2 regions of the Sphingomonas melonis DAPP-PG 224 genome follow, and region 2 is predicted to be linked to the other one. Evidence: riboswitches for the same ligand, from Rfam matches in the RefSeq annotation. Region 2 holds a riboswitch; the other holds the start of a gene.
The links. Region 2 has a riboswitch for glycine ahead of gcvT (glycine cleavage system aminomethyltransferase GcvT). Riboswitches for the same ligand answer to the same signal wherever they lie in the genome.
Positions count from the first base shown of each region.

Region 1: another riboswitch for glycine. It lies ahead of SPHME3_RS0119615 (L-serine ammonia-lyase); the one in region 2 lies ahead of gcvT (glycine cleavage system aminomethyltransferase GcvT).

Region 1 covers NZ_KB900607.1:20,393-31,780, reverse strand. Annotated here, with positions in the region: gene SPHME3_RS21195 (hypothetical protein) at 1-822, shown strand, start outside; gene galE (UDP-glucose 4-epimerase GalE) at 1,202-2,200, opposite strand; gene SPHME3_RS0119640 (ribbon-helix-helix domain-containing protein) at 2,409-2,678, opposite strand; gene parA (ParA family partition ATPase) at 2,675-3,334, opposite strand; gene SPHME3_RS0119630 (helix-turn-helix domain-containing protein) at 3,585-4,412, opposite strand; gene SPHME3_RS0119625 (replication initiator protein A) at 4,889-5,842, opposite strand; gene SPHME3_RS21190 (hypothetical protein) at 6,186-6,581, shown strand; glycine riboswitch at 6,643-6,730, shown strand; gene SPHME3_RS0119615 (L-serine ammonia-lyase) at 6,853-8,268, shown strand; gene rfbB (dTDP-glucose 4,6-dehydratase) at 8,343-9,398, shown strand; gene rfbA (glucose-1-phosphate thymidylyltransferase RfbA) at 9,395-10,318, shown strand; gene SPHME3_RS21185 (WGR domain-containing protein) at 10,400-10,726, shown strand; partial or broken gene SPHME3_RS21475 (phytase) at 10,755-11,388, opposite strand, start outside.
Region 2 covers NZ_KB900605.1:1,289,124-1,300,511, forward strand. Annotated here, with positions in the region: gene rnhA (ribonuclease HI) at 1-454, opposite strand, end outside; gene thrB (homoserine kinase) at 451-1,404, opposite strand; gene ispH (4-hydroxy-3-methylbut-2-enyl diphosphate reductase) at 1,551-2,528, opposite strand; gene SPHME3_RS0106445 (hypothetical protein) at 2,681-3,280, shown strand; glycine riboswitch at 3,531-3,622, shown strand; gene gcvT (glycine cleavage system aminomethyltransferase GcvT) at 3,785-4,987, shown strand; gene gcvH (glycine cleavage system protein GcvH) at 5,008-5,379, shown strand; gene gcvPA (aminomethyl-transferring glycine dehydrogenase subunit GcvPA) at 5,523-6,881, shown strand; gene gcvPB (aminomethyl-transferring glycine dehydrogenase subunit GcvPB) at 6,878-8,449, shown strand; gene SPHME3_RS0106470 (CcdC protein domain-containing protein) at 8,517-9,020, shown strand; gene SPHME3_RS0106475 (sensor domain-containing diguanylate cyclase) at 9,017-10,474, opposite strand; gene SPHME3_RS0106480 (tyrosine recombinase XerC) at 10,588-11,388, shown strand, end outside.

The sequences.
Region 1 (11,388 bases), on a different contig from region 2:
ATCTTCGCGCTTCTACTAGCGGCAAGTTCGCCGAATTCCGCGCTGGAGGCGGAGCGGGCCTACTCGGAAGCTGTACTTGCCAGTGGCCGTCAGGCAGCGGCACGCAGTTTCGGTCCACAAAGCGACCCCTGGCCAATACAACATGCGCCCGAAACCGCGCGCTCTCCATCTGTGGCCAGCATGTTGCAAGCAGCCGAGAGTAGCCGAAGGTGGTGGCTCACAATGATGAGTGTCGAGAGCCATGCCGAGCGCAGACCCGAACTTGTCTTTCCGTCCTGTGATCCGAGCGGGTCGGCAGTTGTTATCGGCGGGCTGTACGATGGCGGAAATCGAGTTGGATCATATAAGACGCTTTGGCGGAACAGTGCTGAGGGGTGGCGCTGGGAAATCGACGACTATCGTCGGGATGGATCGAAGGCATTAGCGGCAGAAAGTTTACAAGCGATCGAACCTGAGTGCTCGGCAAAACTCACCAATGAACAGCTCCAAATCCAAGCCGTTAGCGATGCGAAAGAGATCGCGTCTGTTTTGCGACAGGAGCAGGCCGGCAAACAGGTCGACTGGTTGGCTGTTCCAAGACGAAGCGTGGCCGAAGACGTTATCTTTGTCGGCAACGATGGCCGACGCATCCGCAGGCTCCCCGCCAAGCTGCCCATTCGGCGCATAGCGGGTGCGTTATCGTCCGGAAGCAGTTACGATGAAACGCTACGGTGGAGTAGCCGCGTCCTGGACGGGTCTGCACAAGCCCATAGCTTTCAGATCACCCAGTGGCGCGGTCCCAAGAATGGATGGCAGATCGTCTACTACGAGCTCCGCGGGTGAAACATCACGAGAGGTGATCCGGTAACTTCCAACTCGTCCAACCTCACAAACCCACGAAACTTAATATACTTTGCGGCAACGCTCAGGCTTTTGTTGACCATTTGTTCCGACTGCCGCTGTCCATATGACAAACCTTGAGGTGCCCCCAATGCGCTTGGGCAGCCGTTGTAGCGGGAGGCGACTGACGTGACCCCCGTTTCTTCATCCAGGTGGCACTAGAGAACGTCCCCTCTAAGGGACGGACGGAATGAAGCGGAAGCAGTTTTCGGAGAGCAGATCATCGGCCTCCTGAAGGAGGCCGAGGCGGGTGCGGTGGTCACGGAACTTTTCCTACAGTCTCAAGGAAAGGATCGCACCATCAAACCATTGGATCAAACAACTACTCAGGTTTGCCAAGCTTGCGTTCCCAGGCGAGCGCGTCCTTGACGATCGTGTCGAGGTCGTCGCGCTGCGGGCGCCACGGCAAGGCGGCGAGGATCGCGCGATTGTCGGCGACGAGCGCGGCCGGGTCACCCGCGCGGCGACCTTCATAACGGCGCTCGATCGTCAGGTTGGTGACGCGATCAACTGCGTCGAGCACCTCGTTGACCGAGAAGCCGCGATTGTAGCCGGCGTTGAGCGTGTGGCTCTTGGTGGGTTCGGCGATCAGCAGTTCGAGCGCCGCGACATGCGCGGCCGCCAGGTCGCTGACGTGGATATAGTCGCGTACGCCGGTGCCATCGGGCGTGTCGAAGTCGGTGCCGAAGACGGAGACGGCCGTGCGCTTGCCCGTCGCCGCCTCGACTGCGATCTTGATGAGGTGCGTCGCGCCCACCGTTGACTGGCCCGAGCGGCCCTGCGGGTCGGCGCCGGCGACGTTGAAGTAGCGCAGCGCGCAATAGTTCATCGGATGCGCCGCGGCGACGTCGCGCAGCATCGCCTCGGTCATCAGCTTCGACATGCCATAGGGGTTGATCGGCACGGTCGGGTCGGTTTCCTCGACGGGCACCTTGACCGGCGTCCCATAGGTTGCGGCGGTGGAGGAGAAGATGAAGTGGCGTACGCCCTCCGTCACCGCGCTTTCGATCAGGCTGCGCGTGGCGGCGGTGTTGTTGCGGTAATATTTGAGCGGGTCGCTGACCGATTCCGGTACGACGACCGAGCCGGCGAAATGCATGATCGCGCGGACGTTGTGGTCGCGGATCGCGGCGCGCACGGCGATGTCGTCGGCGACGTTTGCTTCAACCAGCGTCGCGCGGTTATCGACCGCCCAGGCAAAACCGGTGACGAGGTTGTCGACGACGACGACGTCATAGCCCGCGTCGCACAGCGCGAGCACCGCATGGCTGCCAATATAGCCGGCACCACCGGTCACCATCACCTTTCCATGGATTGGCATGAGCTTCCTTGAAATGTTTTTAAAGCTTAACGGAGAATCATTCTGACTAAGCCGCACACTGTCTGGCCCGTATCATGCTGCGCAACCAAAGAAGGTTCGCTTGATATTGCTGCCCTGCGTACACGTTTGGTGATCATGTCATCCTCCCACATTATTCAGTGCGACATTGAGCAATCCAAGCAGCTGCCACAACAACCATGCCTTGTCTTCAGTCCCCTATCGGGCTCTCTCCGTGCTTGCGCAGCACATCATTGAATGCCTCGGCCATCAGTGCTTGGAGGCTCCTACCCTGCCGCCGCGCGAGAGTGTGCATGGCGAAGGACATTTCGGGGGTGAAGAAGCCGGCGATCTGTTTGCGACCTTGGCGGCTTGCCGGGACAGCTGGAGCGGTTTCGCTTCTCGGTGCGGCGACGGGGAGCGTGGTCGGTGTTGGCGTTGTAGTTGTCCGCAAATTAGCGAAGTTGGGTTTGCGGCTCATGCAGCGGCTTTCTTTGCGGATTTGCGGAGGGTGGGTAGACCAATCTGCCGACATGTCCACGTGTAGATCTGTCGAATGTCGTCCGCGGCCTTGCCGGCGGGTTCGTATTCCATGACGGTACGCCCCTCCCCACTGGCGTGGCGATAGGCGGCGCGGTCGGGGATCTGGATCGGACAGGGCGGCGTGCCGAAGCTTTCCACCAGTTCACCCGCTTCCTGATAGACGCGCGGCGCATTGGGGTTGCCGGCGGTGAAGACGACATAGGCCGGTTTCTTGAGCAGCTGGACGAGCTTCGCGGTGGTCTGGATCGCGGAAAGGTCGAAGGCACTCGGGCGGCACGGAATCAGGACCAGGTCGGCGACCTCGACTGCGGCGCGGGCGGCGCTGTCGGCATGGGGCGGCGTGTCGATGACGATGAGCTCGGCGCCCTGTTCGCGCGCTGCTGCGACCTTGGCGGCGAGGCGCGGGGGTGGGCTGTCGATCACCTCGGGCGGCGCATCGTGGCGCCACGCGGCCCACTGGCTCGCGGTCGCCTGCGGATCGGTATCGACGATGAGCGCAACGCGCCCCGCATCCTGGGCGGCCGCGGCGAGGTGGATGGCGAGCGTGGTCTTCCCCGCCCCCCCCTTCTGGCTGATGATTGCGACGACTGGCATACCAATCTTCCTACATGTCTACAGGCCGACATGGCAAGAGGTCGACATGACGACGCTGACCCTATTTCCTACGCAACGTGATCGTGTCCGCCGATAGCCGCCTGCTACCTTTGGGGAGCATGTGACGGCGTAGCCGGCACTCCATCGGTTTGTTGGAAGGGTTTGGTTGGTCTTAGGTGTTTCGGTGGTGTGTCTGCGCCGTCAGGCGGGTGTTGTTGGCCGGCTAGGCCAACTCCGTTGTTGCTGATTATTATGACTCGCTGAGTGGTTGCGGATCGATTTGAGACTCGCACACAGCATCGATGCGCGCACCGAGCCGGGCGAGTATACGGCCGAGCGCGCCGCCTACACTCGCCCGTGCCAGCTCGCGACAACTCAACGTTGCGCGCATCGCCGCATCGGCCTCGCGTCGATCGGCCTCGCGCTGTACCTGATCGTCGGGCAGCGGTGCCGGCCGCAGCCAGCGCGGCAGATAGGCGCGCACGCTCGCCGGCAGCAGCGCGCGATAGGCGTTGGAAGTCTGCCGGTAGCGCGGGCGCGGGTCCCCCGAGCCCCCTGCCCCCTCATCGCGCGCGAAGCGGCGCTGACGAACGAGGAAGCCCGCCGCCTCGAGCAGCACGATCGCGCGGGCGATCGTCGCACGGCCCAGGCCGGTCGCCTCGGCAAGCCAGTCGTAACTCGGAAAGACGCGGCCGCGGTTGAGGCGCGCGAGCGTGCAGATCTCCTCGAACACGCGCACCGCGCCCGCGGTCAGCGCGACAAGATGGCGTTCGGTCGCCGACAGGACCCGCGTGCCGGCGCGAGCCTCACGCGCTAGGCGCCGGCCGGCATCGCGCGCGCGGCGGCAGGCGGTCAGCAATCGGTCGGTTTCGCCGGGTGCAGGGGCAGCGAAGAACGCGTCCTCGAACGTCCCCGCCTCCAGGCCGCCGCGCAGCACGGGGGCGCCGGTGCGATGGACTCCGCCCGATCGCCCGCGTGGCAGGGCGGTGAAGCCGCCTCCTGCTCGCGGACGTTCGCACGTATCGCTCGCCCGCGCGAGCACGCGCGCGCTCGCCATGCCCAAGGCACATGCCGTCATCTTCCATCCCCCATCGGGGCCGGGACCGGAGACAAAAAAGACCGTGGCGCGAAACGCGCATCCTTGCACCGGGTCGGGTGGGAGGGTAGGAAGAGCCCGTGAACGGTTGATGCTTTCACGGTGGAGTGACGTTTGGCGACGCCGCTCTTTCTTACCCTCCTTGGGATGCCCGGCCTTCGTGCCGGGCTTTCCTTTATGTGGTCACGGCCGCTTCCTGCTTCTTCCGCGTCGACATGACGCGCATCGCCGATCTTGTTGCAGCAATGATCCAACAACGGAAGCGACTACGATTCGTGCTTTCGAGTATTTAACTCAAAAAAAGTTCGTGCTTTCGAGTAGGAATTGGCCGTTCATTCGTGCTTTCGAGTAGGAATTCACACTTCAACTTCGTGCTTTCGAGTAACAATTGGACGGAAGGCCAGCGAATCGACGCTCCGCAGCAGGCCTCAAGGCGACGGGTGATTCGCGTGGAGGAATCAGGCAGGCGCGCCCTCCCCTGCCCCATCGTCCTGCGTCGCATCGGGCAGCGCAGGCCCACGCGGGGTGATGACGACGCGGGCCTGGGGCGCACGCCGACCGCGGCGCGCGGGCGCATCGCCGGCGGGGGGTGCCTCAGTTTCCTCGATCAGCTCCAGGTGATAATCGGGGATGCCGTCGGTCGAGACGATCTGCTTCAGCGCCGCCTTGAAGTTGGACAGCGGGTTCTGATAGCCGATCTGCAGGCGGAACGTGGCAAGGTCGAGGTCGAGCGCCCCCCCCTCCTCGCAGGTCGAGCGCGCAACCTCGTAGATGCGCCGCTCGATCGGTCCCAGCTGGAAATAGGCCGCGGCATAATCGAGCACATGGCGATCGAGCAGGATCGCACGATACAGCCAGTCGCACAGGCGCACCTTCACCGCCTTCAGCCGCCGCTCGCCGCTCTTGGTCTTGCTGTAGTGCAGTTTTGCTTCGGACAGCCACGAGAAGAACCCCTCCTCGCCCTCGCCACCCGCCTCGATATTGGTCTTAATCTGCGTGCCCTGCAGCCGCTCCAGCGCCTCGGACAGCCGGCCGTAGCTGCGCGCCGAATGATTGGAGCCCGTCGCCGAGAACAGGTCGTGCGCGGTGAAGACGAAATCCTGTTCGACCTGATCGCCCGCCTCCAGCTTCGCTGCCATCAGGCTGGCGATGTAGAGCACGATCTCCTTGTCGTAGATCGTCGCGACGCCGCTCGCCGAGGGGCGCACCTCGATCGAGACGGTCGCATGATCATAGGTCAGCGGCTTCATCCAGGCGTTCTTGGACAGCGCGAAGAACGGAAACGCCATCAGCGAGCGCTCGCCGCGGATCTCGCCATGCAGCGGGCTGTCAAGCGCGAACAGGTCGCGCTGCGGCAGCGTTCCGGAGGTAGCGGGCGAGCGGTTCGAAGCAGGGGTACGGGCCATGACCATTTCCTACTCGAAAGCACGAAGATTTGGACCCCCAAGCCGCTTTCACGAGGGAAAATAGGGCAAGCCATCCAACAATTCGTGCTTTCAAGTAGGAAATAGGGGTGCGCATTGCAGGCCATCTATAGCGTACCGACATATCGACGTGTCGACACGTCGAGCGGCTGCCGTACGGGGGATAGGTGATCGCTCTGGCAGCAGCCAGCCGATCTATCGAGGCTTCAACAATGTGGGGCGCTTCATCGGCGTAACAGGCTGCATGATCGTCTTACCCTGACACACGATCAATTGCCGCAGGCACATCACCACAAGGCACATGCTATCCTTCATCGTAAATTAGCTGTAAATGACGCCGATCGTCGGGGAGATAAGAACATGCCATATGATCTGTGGCACGGTGACCAACAGGCATCGGCTGGCGCGCAGGCCTTTGTATTCGATGGCTGGTCGCACGAACCGCTGGTCCTGCTTCAGGCACCAGAGGCCAAGGCTGCACCACAAAGTCAGGAACAAGCAGCGGTTGAGCACAAGGTCGCTCAATCCTTTACGTGATCCGCAGCGCCGCGAACGGCTGCTCCACACTTGGAATGCCATTCAGTCAATGAGTAAACACGACCGTATCCGTCGCGCAGGAGAGCTGCGTGCGCAAGGCTTGCCGCTGAAGGTCATCGCGACCCGGCTCGGCGTCAGCGAAGGCCAAGCCTCCAAACTGGCGAAAGCGGCAACCCAAGCCTCCACCTGATCGTCGGCAACCGTACCGCATCGCGCCCTTGACCCCTTCCCTGCCCCGGTCGATACCCGCGCCCGTCGACATGGGAGAGATCGGGCCTGCCCGGCGCCGAAGGAGCAACCGCCCCGGAAACTCTCAGGCAGAAGGACCATGGCGATAACGATAATATCTGGAGAGAGGTGAGGGGGGCATCCCCCGCATCCGCCGACGGGATAGCGATCTCAGGCACAAGCGACAGATGGGGCAGGCGCATGGCCGGGCATCACCGGCGAAGAGGACCTGTATGCCTGTCGACACATCTACATCTCTAGCCCTCGACCGCGGGCTGCACCGGCCGATCAGCGTCGCCGAGCTGTTCACGATCGGCATCGGTCCGTCGAGCTCGCACACCGTCGGGCCGATGCGCGCCGCGTTCGACTTCGCCCAGCGTGCGGTGGGGCGGGCAGGGGAGGGGGCCGCCCCGGTGCGCGTTACCTGCGATCTCTACGGCAGCCTTGCCCTGACGGGGCGCGGCCACGCGACCGACACCGCTGCGATCCTGGGGCTTGCCGGCTGGAAGCCCGAACGGCTCGATCCTGACGCAGCGCCCGGTATCCTCGTCGCGATCGCGGAAGAGGAACGCCTGCCGCTCGCCGGCACGCACGCCATCGCCTTTGCAGCGAGCGATGTCGTCTTCCATCCGCGCGCGTTCCTGCCCGAACATCCCAATGGCATGACCTTCACCGCGCGGCTTGCGGACGGCGCGACATATGCGGAAACCTATTTTTCGATCGGCGGGGGCGCGATCCTGCGCAAGGGGGCGCCCGTGGGCGCGAGCAACGTTGCCGTGCGCCACCCGTTCAGCTCGGGCGCCGACCTCCTCGCGATCAGCGAGGCAACCGGACTCGGCATCGCCGACATCGTCCGCGCCAACGAAACCGCCTGGCGCGAGAGCACCGAGACCGACGCCTTCCTCGACGCGGTGCGCGCCGCGATGCACGCCTGTATCGACCGCGGCATTGCGCAGGAGGGTGTGCTGCCCGGCGGCTTGAAGGTCCGGCGCCGCGCCCGCGCGATCGAACAGGGGCTGACCGGCTGCGTGCCCGGCAGCAATCCCGCCGAGGTCTTCGAATGGGTCAGCCTGTGGGCGCTTGCGGTCAACGAGGAGAATGCCGCGGGTGGCCGCGTCGTCACCGCGCCCACAAACGGCGCCGCGGGCGTGCTGCCCGCCGTGCTGCGCTTCTACGAGACGCTGGTGGCGTGCGACGAGGCGACGCGGCGGGACGGTGCTCGGACCTTCCTGCTCACCGCCGCGGCGATCGGCATGCTGTACAAGAAGCGCGCGTCGATCTCGGCGGCCGAGATGGGCTGCCAGGGCGAGGTCGGCGTCGCCTGCTCGATGGCCGCGGGCGGGCTTGCCGCAACACTCGGCGGCACCACCGCTCAAGTCGAGAATGCCGCGGAGATCGGCATGGAGCACAATCTCGGCCTCACCTGCGACCCGATCGGTGGCTTGGTGCAAATTCCCTGCATCGAGCGCAACACGATGGGCGCGGTGAAGGCGATCAACGCCGCCTATCTCGCGCTGCGCGGCGACGGCAGCCATGTCGTGAGCCTGGACGCGGTGATCGAGACGATGCGCCAGACGGGCGAGGACATGCGCTCGCAATATAAGGAAACGAGCCTGGGTGGGCTGGCCGTCAACGTGGTAGAATGTTGACGTGTCTACATGACAACACATAGACCATGGTGTCTGACAGCGATGGATTAACCTTCACACGCTAGGCTCGGTCCATGCGCATCTTCGTCACCGGCGGAGCCGGTTTCATCGGTTCGGCGCTCGTCCGCCACCTGATCCGCGAGACGGAGCATCAGGTGCTCGTCTATGACGCATTGACCTACGCGGGCACGCTGACCGCCTTGGCACCCATTGCCGACGATCCTCGCTACCGTTTCGTGCACGGCGACACCCGTGACGGCGTTGCCGTTGCAGCTGCGCTGCGGGATTTCCAGCCCGATGTCGTCACGCATCTCGCCGCGGAAAGCCATGTCGACCGCTCGATCGACGGGCCGGGCGCCTTCGTCGATACCAATGTCGTCGGCACCTTCACCATGCTGTCGGCGGTCCGCAGCTATTGGCAGGATCTCGCCCCCGAGCGCCGCGCGGCCTTCCGCTTCCACCATATCTCGACCGATGAGGTGTTCGGCAGCCTCGGGCCCACCGGCCTGTTCACCGAAGACACGCCCTACAACCCGCGCTCGCCCTATTCGGCGAGCAAGGCCGCATCGGATCACCTGGTCAGTGCCTGGGGCCATACCTACGGCCTGCCGGTGCTCGTCACCAATTGTTCGAACAATTACGGGCCCTATCACTTCCCCGAAAAGATGATCCCGCTGATGATCGTCAAGGCGCTCGCGGGCGAAGCGCTGCCCGTCTACGGCCGCGGCGAGAACGTGCGCGACTGGCTGTTCGTCGACGATCACGTCCGCGCATTGCAGGTGGTGTTCGAACGCGGGCAGCCCAGGCGGCGCTACAACATTGGCGGCAATGCCGAGCGCCGCAACATCGACGTGGTGGAGACGCTGTGCGCGGCGCTCGACCGCCTGCGTCCCCGTGCCGACGGCCGCCCTTATGCGCAGCAGATCGCCTTCGTCGCCGACCGGCCGGGCCACGACCTGCGCTATGCCATCGATGCCACGCGCATCCGCGACGAACTCGGCTGGACCCCCGTTCAGAGCTTCGAGAGCGGGCTGGACGCAACGGTGCGCTGGTATCTCAATCACGAGGCATGGTGGCGTCCGATCGTCGCCGATCAGGCCGCGGCCGTGCGGCGAGGGTTGGCGGCATGAAGGGCATCATTCTCGCCGGCGGCACGGGTACGCGGCTCCATCCGGCGACGCTCGTCGTCAACAAGCAGCTGCTGCCCGTCTACGACAAGCCGATGATCTATTATCCGCTGTCGGCGCTGATGCTCGCCGGCATCCGCGAGATCCTGATCATCTCCAGCCCCGAATACCTGCCCCATTACCGCACGTTGTTCGGCGACGGATCGGCGCTCGGCCTGTCGATCGCCTATGCCGAGCAACCGGCACCGGAGGGCCTGCCGCAGGCGTTCACGATCGGGCGGGGCTGGATTGCGGGTGAGGCGGTGACGCTGGTGCTCGGCGACAACATCTTCTTCGGCAACGGCCTGCGCACCCTGCTGCGCCGCGCCGTCGCCCGCATCGAGGCGGAGGGCGGCGCCACGCTCTTCTCCTACCGCGTCGAGGATCCCGAACGTTATGGCGTCATTGCCTTCGACGACGACGGGCGGGCGGTGTCGCTCGAGGAAAAGCCCGAGCGGCCGCGTTCGAACCAGGCCGTGACGGGCCTCTACATGTTCGATGCCGGCGTCTGCGACCATGCCGCCGCGTTGACGCCTTCCGCGCGCGGCGAGCTGGAGATCACCGATCTTGCACGCCGCTACATGACCGCGGGCGCGCTTCACGTCGAGGCGATGGGCCGCGGCTTCGCCTGGCTCGACACCGGCACGCACGACAGCCTGCTCGAAGCGGCCGAGTTCGTCCGCACGATCCAGCACCGCCAGGGCATCCAGATCGCATGTCTGGAAGAGATCGCCTATCTGCAAGGCTTCATCACCCGCGAGGCGGCGGAGACGCGGGGCAGGGCGCTAGCGAAGACTGCCTACGGCCGCGCGATCCTGACCGCGATCGAGGAAGCGCCCGTTCCGCAGGAAGACCGTCGGGCAGGGGAGCGGCGCGGCGCCTGATTCACCCGCTGACTCACGCGCGCTCCTCTGATTCAGGAAATCCGTCGGACGGGGCAGGCCTGATCCTCTAGATTCGCGGGCATGGAGACGTTGCCCTTCGTTCCGATCGAGCTGGTCGCCATCGACGCGGCGCGGAACATCCGTCGACGGTGGAGCGTGGCGGCGTATCGGGATCTGCTCGGCGCATGGGTGATCGAGACGCGCTGGGGGCGGATCGGAGCGGGCGGGCGGTGCCTGACGCGCAGCTTCGACGACGAGGGCGCGGCGCGGGGCTATGTGCGTAGCCTGCTCGCGCGGCGGGCGGGGGCGGTGCGGCGGATCGGGGTGGGCTATCGGCCCGCTCCACCGACACCTCGACGTGTCGACACCTGTACAACCCTAGCGCCGCCTTCACCTTCGCCCAGCTGACGTATTTGAAGTTCTGCGTGTCCGGCGCGTTGTCGCCGTCCTGCGCGACGAGCAGGCCGTCAGGATGGGCGGGGCCGAAGTCGCCCAGCGCCAGTTCGATGCCGTCGGTGTCGCTGGTGCCGTCGATAGCGCCCCCGCCTATGCGGAAGCGGCCGGCGTAGGTGACGGCCGGCAGGCGGTAGAGCGTGTAGGCGTTGTCGCCCTGGCTCGAGACGACGAGGTAGCCGCCGCGCGTGCCCTGGGGCGCGAGGGCGAGGCTCTCGGCGTCCGCCACCAGCGTCTTGCCGTCGACCTGCGCGATCGGGGTGGCGGTTGCGGGCGCGGTGGGATCCGCGGAGAAGCGCCACAGGCCGACGTCCTCTTCGGCCACGTACAACAGCCCGGTGCGATCGTCGACGACGCAGCCCTCCGCTTGGGAGCCAAGCTTCATGCTGCGCACCGTCGTGACGCGCGGGGAGGGGCCGGATACGTCGATCGCGACCTGGTCGATGCGCCCGTCCTTCTGCACGACGAAGCCGAACAGCGCCTTGTCCTTGGCCTGCGTCCACAGGCACATGCCGTACGCCTCGCCGGGGCCGACGGGATAGCGGCCCATGGGTACAAGTCTACGTGTCGACGTGTCGAGCGTGAACAGCGCGACATGCGCCTGGGTCACGTCGGCG
Region 2 (11,388 bases):
AGCTCGCCGGGCGGCTTGCTGCCAGCGCCGCATCGCTGGCGAGCTTGTCGACGCGTTCGTTGTCGGGGTGGCCGGCATGGCCCTTCACCCAGACCCACTCGATCTCGTGCTTCTGCGTTTCGGCGAATAGCGCCTGCCATAGTTCGGCATTCTTCACCGGCTTCTTGTCGGCGGTGCGCCAGCCGTTCTTGCGCCAGCCGTGAATCCAGCGGGTCAGCCCGTCCATCACATATTTGCTGTCGGTCGACAGGCGGATGCGGCACGGGCGAGTGAGGACGCGCAACGCCTCGATCGCGGCGGTCAGTTCCATGCGGTTGTTGGTGGTGAGCGTCTCGCCGCCCGACAATTCCTTTTCGTGGGTGCCGAAGCGCAGCAGCGCGCCCCAGCCGCCGGGGCCCGGATTGCCTTTGCACGCGCCGTCGGTGGCGATTTCGACGAGTTGCGGTTCGGTCATGCGAAAGCCTCCGGATGCGCGTCATACCAGTCGAGGCGGCGCAGATAGGCGAGTGGGTCCTTGCGCGTCACCAGCGCATCGGCCGGGGTATTGAGCCAATCCCACGCGCGGGTCAGCAGGAACCGGATGCACGCGCCCTTGGCCAGCACGGGCAGCGCCGTGCGCTCCTCGGCAGACAAGCCGAACGCCGCGTCGTAACCGGCGAGCACCGCGGAGCCGACGCCATCGAGCGGCGCGCCGACGGCATCGAAGGCCCAGGAGGTGTGCATCACCGCGACGTCATAGGCGCGGATGTCGTTGCAGGCGAAGTAGAAATCGATGAGTCCGGTCACCTGGTCGCCCAGCATCAGGACATTGTCGGGAAACAGATCGGCGTGGATGACGCTGGTGGCGAGATCGCGCGGCCAAGCGGCCTCGACCGCGGCCAGCGCGGCGTCCATGCGGCCGTAGAGGCCGGGTGCGATGCCATCGAGGTCGTGACCGCAGCGGTCGAGCAGGGGGCGCCAGTCGGCCACCCCCAGCGTGTTGGGCCGCTGCCCGGCGAAGTCGGCGACCGCGCCGTGCATGCGGCCGAGCGCGGCGCCTGCGGTGACCGCTTGCTGCGGCGTGGGACGCGAGAGCGAGATACCAGTCAGGAAGCGGATCAGGCAGGCGGGACGCCCTTCCAGCGTCTGGATCGCGACGCCTTCGCGATCGGCGAGTGCCGGCGGCACCGGCAAACCGCGCGCGGCGAGATGATCGAGCAGGGCGAGGAAGAAGGGCAGGTCGCCCGCATCCACGCGCTTTTCGTACAGCGTCAGGATGAAGCGCGAGGTGGTCGTATCGACGAGGTAATTGCTGTTCTCCACCCCTTCGGCGATGCCCTTGGCCGAGACGAGATCGCCGACATCGTCGTAGCGGCGCAGGAAGGCGTCGAGGGATTCGGCGGACACCTGCGTGTAGACGGCCATGACGGTCTCTCTTTCTCCCCTCCCTCTCAGGGAGGGGCTGGGGGTGGGTGGCGTGCTGGTGGTGCGGCGGCGTCGGGCGCCTGGTGGCCGTTTCGCCTGGACGCCACCCACCCCCGTTCCCTCCCTGTGAGGGAGGGGAGAAGCGCCTATGCCGCTTCCAGCCCGCGCGGCAGCTTGAAGGCGATCGTTTCGCGCGTCGTCTCTTCCTCGCGCTCGGTGACGTCGTAGCGGGTGGCGAGCAGGTCGACGAGTTCGCGCACCAGCTGTTCGGGCGCCGATGCGCCGGCGGTGATGCCGAGCGTGCCGACGCCGTGGAGGAACGACCAGTCGAGATCGGCGGCGCGCTGGATCAGCCGCGCGGGGATGCCCTCGCGCTCTGCCACCTCGACGAGGCGCACCGAGTTGGACGAATTGGGCGCGCCGATCACCAGCATCGCATCGCACTGGCCGGCGATCGCCTTGACCGCGGCCTGCCGGTTCGACGTCGCATAGCAGATGTCCTCGCCGCGCGGCGCCTGCATCAGCGGGAAGCGGCGCTGCAGCGTGGCGACGACGGCTGCGGTATCGTCGACCGACAGCGTCGTCTGCGTCAGGAAGGCGAGGTTGGCGGGATCGGGGGGCGTGAAGGCCTCGGCGTCTTCGACCGTCTCGATCAGCGACATCGCGCCTTCGGGCACCTGGCCAAACGTGCCGATGACCTCCGGATGGCCGGCGTGGCCGATGAAGATGATATGGCGGCCGGCGTCGACCAACCGTTCGGCCTGGCGATGCACCTTGGACACCAGCGGGCAGGTCGCGTCGAGATAGGACAGGCCGCGATCCTCGGCGGCGGCGGGCACCGATTTGGGCACGCCATGCGCGGAAAAGACGACGGGCACGCCGTCGGGGACCTGGTCCAGCTCTTCGACGAAGATCGCGCCCTTCGCCTTCAGCGTATCGACGACGAACTTGTTGTGGACGATCTCGTGCCGGACATAGACGGGCGCACCGTGCTTTTCGATCGCGAGTTCGACGATGCGGATCGCGCGGTCGACCCCGGCGCAAAAGCCGCGCGGCGCGGCGATCAGCAGGTCGAGCGGAAGCCGGGAGGTGCCGGCGGCGGCGTCTGCGGAGATGGAGGCCATGTCCTGCCGCTTACGCGATTGCTTGCGCGCGCGAAAGGCGGTTCCTATGGTGCGCGCCGCAACGCCGGCCCCGCGCCGGCGCTGGTCCTGCTCGTTCGACAAAGGTACGCGTCCTCGTGAAAACCCCGGCAATCGGCCTTTGCGCCCTCGCGTTGATCCTGTCCGGTTGCGCGGGCAAGGGCGAGATCGTGGAAGGCGGCATCACCGCCGTGCGTTCGGCCTGCCCGACGGTGGGCGTCGCGGCGGGCACCGGCGACATCACGCTGTTCGATCCGGCGACCAGCCGCGACGAGAATGCGATCGACGTGGTCGCGAACATGACGCACGTCCGCGGCACCTGCGCCGACGTGGGCGACGACATCACGACGACGATCACCTTCGACGTGCTCGCCCGTCGCAACCGCGCCGATGCGGCGCGCGACGTGACGCTCCCCTATTATATCGCGATCGTGCGCGGCGGCACGGCGGTGACCGCGAAGCGCAAGGGAACGGTGACGGTGCATTTCGATGCCGGCCAGACCCGCGCGCAGGCGAGCGGCACGGCATCGACCACGATCGGCCGAGCCGCGGCGACGCTGCCGGAGTCGGTGCGCGAGGAACTGACCAAGAAGCGCAAGGCCGGCGACGAGGATGCCGCGGTCGATCCGCTGACCAAGCCCGAGGTGCGGAGCGCCGTGCTGCGCGCGACGTTCGAAGCGCTCGTCGGCTTCCAGCTGACCGACGACCAGCTGAAGTATAACGCGCAGCGGTAAGGGCGGTCGGTCACCGCCTTCCCGTCGTCACCCCGGACGTGTTCCGGGCTCCACTCCGCGGCGAGGGGGACGGCTGGAGGCACAGGCGCTACCCCCGCGGCCCGGTGGACCCCGGAACACGTCCGGGGTGACGGGGGAGATGGGGCGGTCGTCTCGTTTACCCAACTTGGCCCGATCGGCCGCTTTCTCAATTGACTAAACCGGCCTCGCTCGCCAGAGCGGCGCTTGTCGATGGCGGTGCGAACCGTCATGGGCATGCGCGGGAGAGAGCCCCTCACGAAAGGGGCCGCCGAAGGAGCAACCACCCCGGAATCTCTCAGGCAAACGGACCGCGCAGGCCTTATCGATACTCTGGAAAGCGCCCCTTCTAGGGGCCACCGAAGGGGTAAGCCGGCGGTGCCGGCGAAAGCTCTCAGGTTCCCGTGACAGAGGGGGTTCGACGGATCGTGACGGCGGGTATGCCCCCGCGGGACCGGTCGCGTGGCCTTGATCTGGAGACGGTTGATGAGCGAGACGTTGACGGAAACCCTGCCCGACCCGCTCGATGGGATCGACGAGGGCGACGAACCCGCCATCCTGCACCTGCCGCTCGACGCCTGGCACCGCGCCCGTGGCGGCCGCATGGTGCCGTTTGCCGGCTACGAAATGCCCGTCCAGTATGAAGGCATCATGGCCGAGCATCTGTGGGTGCGCGACTCGGTCGGGCTGTTCGACGTCAGCCACATGGGGCAGGTGACGCTGACCGGGGACGGCCTGGATGCGGCGGCGATCGCGAAGGCGCTGGAAGCGGTGCTGCCGGGCGACATCGCCGGCCTGGCGCCGACCAAGATCCGCTATTCGCTGCTGCTGAACGACGAGGGCGGCATCCTCGACGATCTGATGGTGACGACGCTGCCGGCAGACGGCGCGCATCCGTTCGGCGAGGCGAGCTATTATGTCGTCGTCAACGGCGCGACCAAATATGACGATCTCGCCTATCTGCTCGACGTGCTGCCCGACGATGTGACGCTGAACCTGATGGACGAGCAGGCGCTGCTCGCGGTGCAGGGGCCGAAGGCGGTCGAAGCGGTCGCGCGGCTGGTGCCGGGTGTCGAGAGCCTCGTGTTCATGACGGCGGGTGCGTTCGAATGGAACGGCCATGCGCTGTGGATCAGCCGCTCGGGCTATACCGGGGAAGATGGCGTCGAGATTTCGATCCCGGCCGAGGCAGCCGCAGCCTTCGCCGATGCGCTGTGCGAGCAGCCCGAGGTGAAGCCGATCGGCCTGGGCGCGCGCGATTCGCTGCGGCTCGAGGCCGGGTTGCCGCTGTACGGTCACGACCTCGATCCCGAAACGACGCCGGTGATGGCGGACCTGGGCTTCGCCCTGTCGAAGCGCCGCCGCGAGGCGGCCGACTTCGCCGGTGCCGGCCGCATCCTCGCCGAGCGCGAGAGCGGCGCGGCGGTGAAGCGCGTGGGCCTGTCGGTTGCCGGGCGCCAGCCGGTGCGCGAGGGCGCGAGCGTCGTCGACGCGGACGGCGCGGTGATCGGCCGCGTGACCAGCGGCGGCTTTGCCCCCAGCGTCGGCGCGCCGATCGCAATGGCCTATATCCCCGCCGATCTGGCGAGCGCCGGCACCGCCGTCCGCCTCGTCCAGCGCGGCAAGATCCATGAGGGCATCGTCACCCCGATGCCTTTCGTTCCCCACCGCTACGTCCGCAAGGCGTAGGCTTTCTGGAGCCAGTCAAGATGAGCCGTTACTTCACCGAAGATCACGAATGGGTCGATGTCGATGGTGACATCGGCACGGTCGGCATCTCGGAATATGCGCAGAGCCAGCTGGGCGACATCGTGTTCGTCGACGTCCCCGAAGACGGCAAGGCGCTGTCGAAGGGCGACGAGGCGGCGGTGGTCGAATCGGTGAAGGCGGCGTCGGACGTCTATTCGCCGGTGTCGGGCAACGTGCTGGAAGGCAACAGCCAGCTTGCCGACGATCCCAGCCTCGTCAACTCGGACGCCGAGGGCGAGGGCTGGTTCTTCAAGATCACGCTGAGCGATCCGTCCGAGCTGGAAACGCTGATGGACGAGACCGCCTACGAAGCGTTCGTCGCGAAGCTGTAAGACCTGCTCCCCTCCCGGGAAGGGAGGGGCTGGGGGTGGGTGGAGTGCTTGCTGTACGGCCGCTGCGCCGGGCAAGCCTTGCCGTACCACCAGGACGCTACCCACCCCCGACCCCTCCCTTCCCGGGAGGGGAGGAGCCTATGATGCGCTATCTGCCGCTTACCCAAACCGACCGTGAGGCGATGCTGTCCGTCATCGGCGCCGCCAGCATCGACGACCTGTTCGTCGACGTGCCCGAGGCTGCCCGGCTCGACGGCCCCGTCCATGGCCTGCCCAATCACGCCACCGAACTCGCGGTCGAGCGGCATATGGCCAAGCTCGCGCGGGCGAACACGGTCGCGGGCGAAGTGCCCTTCTTCCTCGGTGCGGGCGCGTATCGGCATCATGTGCCCGCGACGGTCGATCACCTGATCCAGCGCGGCGAGTTCCTGACCGCCTATACGCCGTATCAGCCCGAGATCGCACAGGGCACGCTGCAGATGCTGTTCGAGTTCCAGACGCAGGTCGCGCGCCTGCTCGGCACCGACGTCGCGAACGCGTCGATGTACGACGGTTCGACCGCATGCTGGGAAGCGATCGGCATGGCGCGGCGCATCACCAAGCGCGGCAAGGCGATCCTGTCGGCTGGCCTGCATCCGCATTATGTCAGCGTCGCCAAGACGATGGCGAAATATACCGGTGATACGCTGGACACGACGACGCCCTGGCTGACCGGCGAGATGGACATTGATCGGCTGATCGAAAAGATCGACGGCGATACGTCGTGCGTCGTCGTGCAATATCCGGACATCCTCGGCCGCATCGCCGACCTGACGCCGCTGGCCGACGCCTGCCACAAGAACAAGGCGCTGCTGATCGCGGTCGTTACCGAGCCGGTGGCGATGGGCGCGATCCGTAGCCCAGGCGAAATGGACGCCGATATCGTCGTCGGCGAAGGCCAGTCGCTGGGCGTCGGCCTGCAGTTCGGTGGCCCGTACGTCGGGCTGATGGGTTGCAAGGAAAAGTATATCCGCCAGATGCCGGGCCGCTTCTGCGGCGAGACGGTGGACGCCGACGGCAAGCGCGGCTTCGTGCTGACGCTGTCGACGCGCGAACAGCATATCCGTCGCGAAAAGGCGACGAGCAACATCTGCACCAATTCGGGCCTGTGTGCGCTCGCCTTCTCGATCCACATGACGCTGCTCGGTGAGGCTGGCCTGCGCCGGCTCGCCGCGATCAACCACGCCGGCGCGTGCCGTGCGGCAGATCGGCTGAGCAAGGTGCCGGGCGTCGAGCTGGTGACGCAGAGCTTCTTCAACGAATTTACGCTGAAGCTGCCCAACGAAGCGCGTCCCGTCGTCCGCACGCTGGCGGATCGCGATATTCTGGCGGGCGTGTCGCTCGGCCGGCTGTATCCGGGCGAGGATGCCCTCGCCAACGGGCTGATCGTCGCGGTCACCGAAACGACGACCACGGAGGACGTCGAAACCCTTGCCGCCGCACTCGAGGAGGTTTTGGCATGAGCATCAACCAGAGCGGCTGGCGCCCCGAGATGACCGCACGTGACGGTGCGGCGGGCCAGACCTTCACCGGTAATCGCGCGCTGATGCTGGAAGAGCCGTTGATCTTCGAGATCGGTTCGACCGAGACGACCGGCGTCGACTTTCCGGACGGCGACGTCGCGGGATCGCGGTTGGGCGACCTGACGCGCAAGCAGCCGATCGGCCTGCCGGGCCTCGCCGAGCCGGAAACGATCCGCCATTATACGCGGCTCAGCCGGCAGAATTACGCGATCGACCTGGGGCTGTTCCCGCTCGGCTCGTGCACGATGAAGCACAATCCGCGCCTCAACGAACGCGTTGCGCGGATGCCGGGCTTTGCCGACGTCCATCCCTTGCAGCCGGTCGATACCGTGCAAGGCGCGCTGGGCGTCATCAACGAACTGGCGGTGTGGCTGATCAAGCTGACCGGCATGTACGGCGTCGCGATGAGCCCCAAGGCGGGCGCGCATGGCGAGCTGTGCGGTATCCTGTGCATCAAGGCGGCGCTGGAGAAGCGTGGCGAGGGCCATCGCAAGGTCGTGCTGGTGCCGGAATCGGCGCACGGCACCAACCCGGCGACCGCCGCCTTCGCGGGCTTCACCGTCGAGGATATCCCCGCCACGCCCGACGGCCGTATCGACACCGCGGCATTGGAAGCGCGGCTGGGGCCGGACGTGGCGGCGGTGATGATCACCAACCCCAACACCTGCGGTCTGTTCGAACGCGATCTGAAGCGCATTTCGGATGCGGTGCATGCGGCGGGCGGCTACGTCTATTGCGACGGCGCGAACTTCAACGCCATCGTCGGGCGGGTGCGTCCGGGCGATCTGGGCGTCGATGCGATGCACATCAACCTGCACAAGACCTTCTCGACGCCGCACGGCGGCGGCGGGCCGGGGTCTGGGCCGGTGGTGCTGTCCGAAGCGCTGGCGCCGTTCGGGCCGCTGCCGTTCACCGCGCGGATGGCGGACGGTCATATCCAGCTGATCGAGGAAGAGACGGCGGGCGACGACCATCCCGACACGTTCGGCCGGATGACCGCGTTCCACGGCCAGATGGGTATGTTCACCCGGGCGCTGACCTATATCCTCAGTCATGGCGCCGACGGCCTGCGCCAAGTCGCCGAGGATGCGGTGCTCAACGCCAATTACGTGCTGCGCAGCCTGGAAGGCACGCTCGACGCGCCCTTCGCGAAGGCGGGGCCGTGCATGCACGAGGCGATCTTCAGCGACGCCAACCTTGCCGAGGGCTTCTCGACGCTCGACGTCGCCAAGGGGCTGATCGACGAGGGCTTCCACCCGATGACGGTCTACTTCCCGCTCGTCGTCCATGGCGCGATGCTGGTGGAGCCGACCGAGACCGAATCGAAGGCAGCGCTCGACCAGTTCATCGGCGCGCTGCGCAGCGTGGCGGAGCGGGCGAAGGCCGGCGATGCCAGCCTGAAGACCGCACCGCACTTCGCCCCCCGGGCCCGGCTCGACGAAACGCTGGCGGCGCGCAAGCCGGTGCTGGTGTGGAAGGAGCAGCCGCTGGCCGCGGCGGCGGAGTAACGGCGTCTCCCCTTCCGTCGGGTCCCTGCCCTCGCTACCCTGCGTCCGAACAGGGCAGGGGTAGCGAATGCAGGTACATCAGGCGGGCGGCTGGATCAGCTATGCGATCCCGTTCGTCGTCATCGCGATCGTCGTGGCGATCCGGTGGAAGCGAATGAGCCGGGTGACGCCGCTGAAGCTGGAGCGGCTGTGGATGCTGCCCGCCGCCTATGCCGCACTCGTCGTCTTCGCCTTTGCGATGCACCCGCCCAAGGGGCTGGCGTGGCTTTTCTGCCTGCTGGCGCTGGGGCTTGGCGCGGCGCTGGGCTGGCAGCGGGGCAAGATGATGCGGATCATGTTCGATCCCGAAACGCATACGCTGAACCAGACATCGTCGCCCGCCGCATTGCTGTTCATCGTCGTCCTCATCGTCGTGCGCAGCGGGGCGCGGGGGGCAATGAGCTACAGCGGCGGCGCGTTCGATCCGATGGCAGCGACCGACGTGCTGATGGCGCTGGCGCTGGGCCTGTTCGCGGCGCAGCGGCTGGAGATGTACCTGCGCGGCAGGCGCATGCTGGAGGCGGCGCGCTAACCCGCGCGCCGTTGTGCCGTGGGCGTGCGGCCGATGCGCTTGCGCTTTTCGGCGTAGAGCATCGCGTCGGCGCGGCGGGCGAAGTCGCGCAGCGAGTGGCAGTCGGTATCGAACATCGCATGGCCGATCGACCCCGCGCTCGTCATCGTGATGCCGCCGGCGGTGACGGGGACGCGCAGCGCGGCTTCCAGGCCGCGGCACAGCCGTTCCGGATCGGCGATCAGCGCGGGTGCGGTGACGATCAGGGCGAATTCGTCGCCGCCGATCCGCGCCGCGAAACAGTCGCGCAGCCACGGCTGGGTCAGCGCCGCACCGGTCAGCCGCAGCACGTCGTCGCCCGCATCATGGCCGAGCGCATCGTTGATCGCCTTGAACCCGTCGAGATCGATCAGCATCAGCATCAGCGGACTGCCGTCGGTGCGGGCGCGGGTCATCGCGGCATCCAGTTCGCGGTCGAAGGCGGCGCGGTTGGCGATGCCGGTCAGCGCGTCGGTATCGGCCGAGCGGCGCAGCTGCGTTTCGAGGCGATGGCGTTCGGTGATGTCCTGGAACACGCCGACCAGCGCCTGGACGCTGCCGTCCTCGCCCCGTTCCGCCTCACCCGCCGCGCGGACCTGCAACAGCCGCCCGTCAGCGGTGTGCAGCGCAGATTCGAAGTCGAAGGGCTCGCCGGTCCGCACCGTGCGGCTGATCGTTTCCGAAATCTGATCGCGCATATACGGCGGGTAAAATTCCAGCGCCTTGCTGAGCGGGGGTTGGTCGCCGGTCGGCACGCCGTGGATGCGAAAGACGTTTTCCGACCATTCGAGCTGCGAATCGCCGAGCGACAGGCGCCACGATCCGATCCGCGCGATGCGTTCGGCCTGGCGGAAGATCTTGTCCTGCCGCGCGAGGTCGCGGACCAGCTGTTCGCCGGTCGTCGCGATGCGGATCGCCTCCATCGCATTCCGCCGTGCGGCGATGAGCACTTCGGCCAGCGTTCCGAGGTGGCGCAGCGCCGCTTCGCCAGCGGCGTTAAGCGAGCGCGGCGTGACATCGAGCACGCACAACGTCCCGATCGGCTGCGTCACGCCCTGGCCATCGACGACATGGATCGGCACGCCGGCGTAGAAGCGGTTGCCCGCGTCCGTCACGACCGGGCTGGTGCGATAGTGCGCATCCAGCGTCATGTCGGTGATAACCATCAGCTCATTCTGTCGCACGGTGCGGTCGCACATCGCGACGTTGCGCCCAAGTTCGTTCGGACCCGGCGCGTTCATCGCCTTGACCCAGATTCGCTCGCGATCGACGAGGCTGATCAGCGCGGTGGGACAGCCGAGCAGGTCTGCGGCCAGTGCGACCACCGCATCGAATTCGCGTTCGGGCTCGCTGTCGAGCAGGTTGAGCGCGTGCAGCGCCGCCAGGCGACCGGCTTCGTCATAGGCCGCCTGTGGGGGAAGGACAGCATCGTTCATGGCATTTCCCATGGCATCCAAGGTCTTAAAATGTCCTTCCCCCACGGGGCGGTCCGAGCCACAACCGCGACGGAATGAGCGAGACCGATCCTTACGAAACGATGCCCCTAACGATGCAATGGGCGGCGCATCTGGCGCGCGACCGGCGTCGGTCGGCGCATACCGTGCGCGCCTATCGCGCCAGTGCGGAGCGGCTGGTCGCGTTCCTGCAGGCGCATTGGGGCGAGCGGCCGACGGCGGCGGCGCTGGCACGGGTAAGCGCGGCGGACCTGCGCGCCTTTTTGGCGGCGCGGCGTGGCGAAGGGCTGGGCAACGCCTCTGCCGCGCGCGAACTGTCGGCGGTGCGGGGGTTCCTGGCGTTCGTGGCGCCCGATGCGGCGATGCCGCGGCTGCGCGGCCCCCGCGTCAAATCCGGCGTGCCGCGGCCGATCGCGCCGGACGAGGTGATGGCGCTGGCCGGCGAGGTGGCGGACGAGGCGGCGGAACCCTGGGTGGGGGCGCGCGATTGGGCGGTGCTGCTGCTGCTGTATGGCGCAGGGCTGCGCATCGGCGAGGCGATCGCGCTGCCGGCGCGCGTGCTGCCGCTGGGGGAGACGCTGACGGTGACGGGCAAGCGCGACAAGACGCGGATCGTGCCACTGCTGCCGCAGGTGCGCACCGCGGTGGAGGCCTATGCGGCGCAGATGCCCTGGGCGCCCGCGCCGGACGAGCCGCTGTTCCGCGGCGTGAAGGGCGGGCCGCTGTCGCCGGGGATGATCCGGCGATCGGTGCGCGCGGCGCGGGCCCGGCTGGGGCTTGGCGAGCGGACGACGCCGCATGCGCTGCGCCACAGCTTCGCGACGCATCTGCTGGGCCGCGGCGCCGACCTGCGCGCGTTGCAGGAGCTGTTGGGGCATGCGAGCCTCAGTTCGACG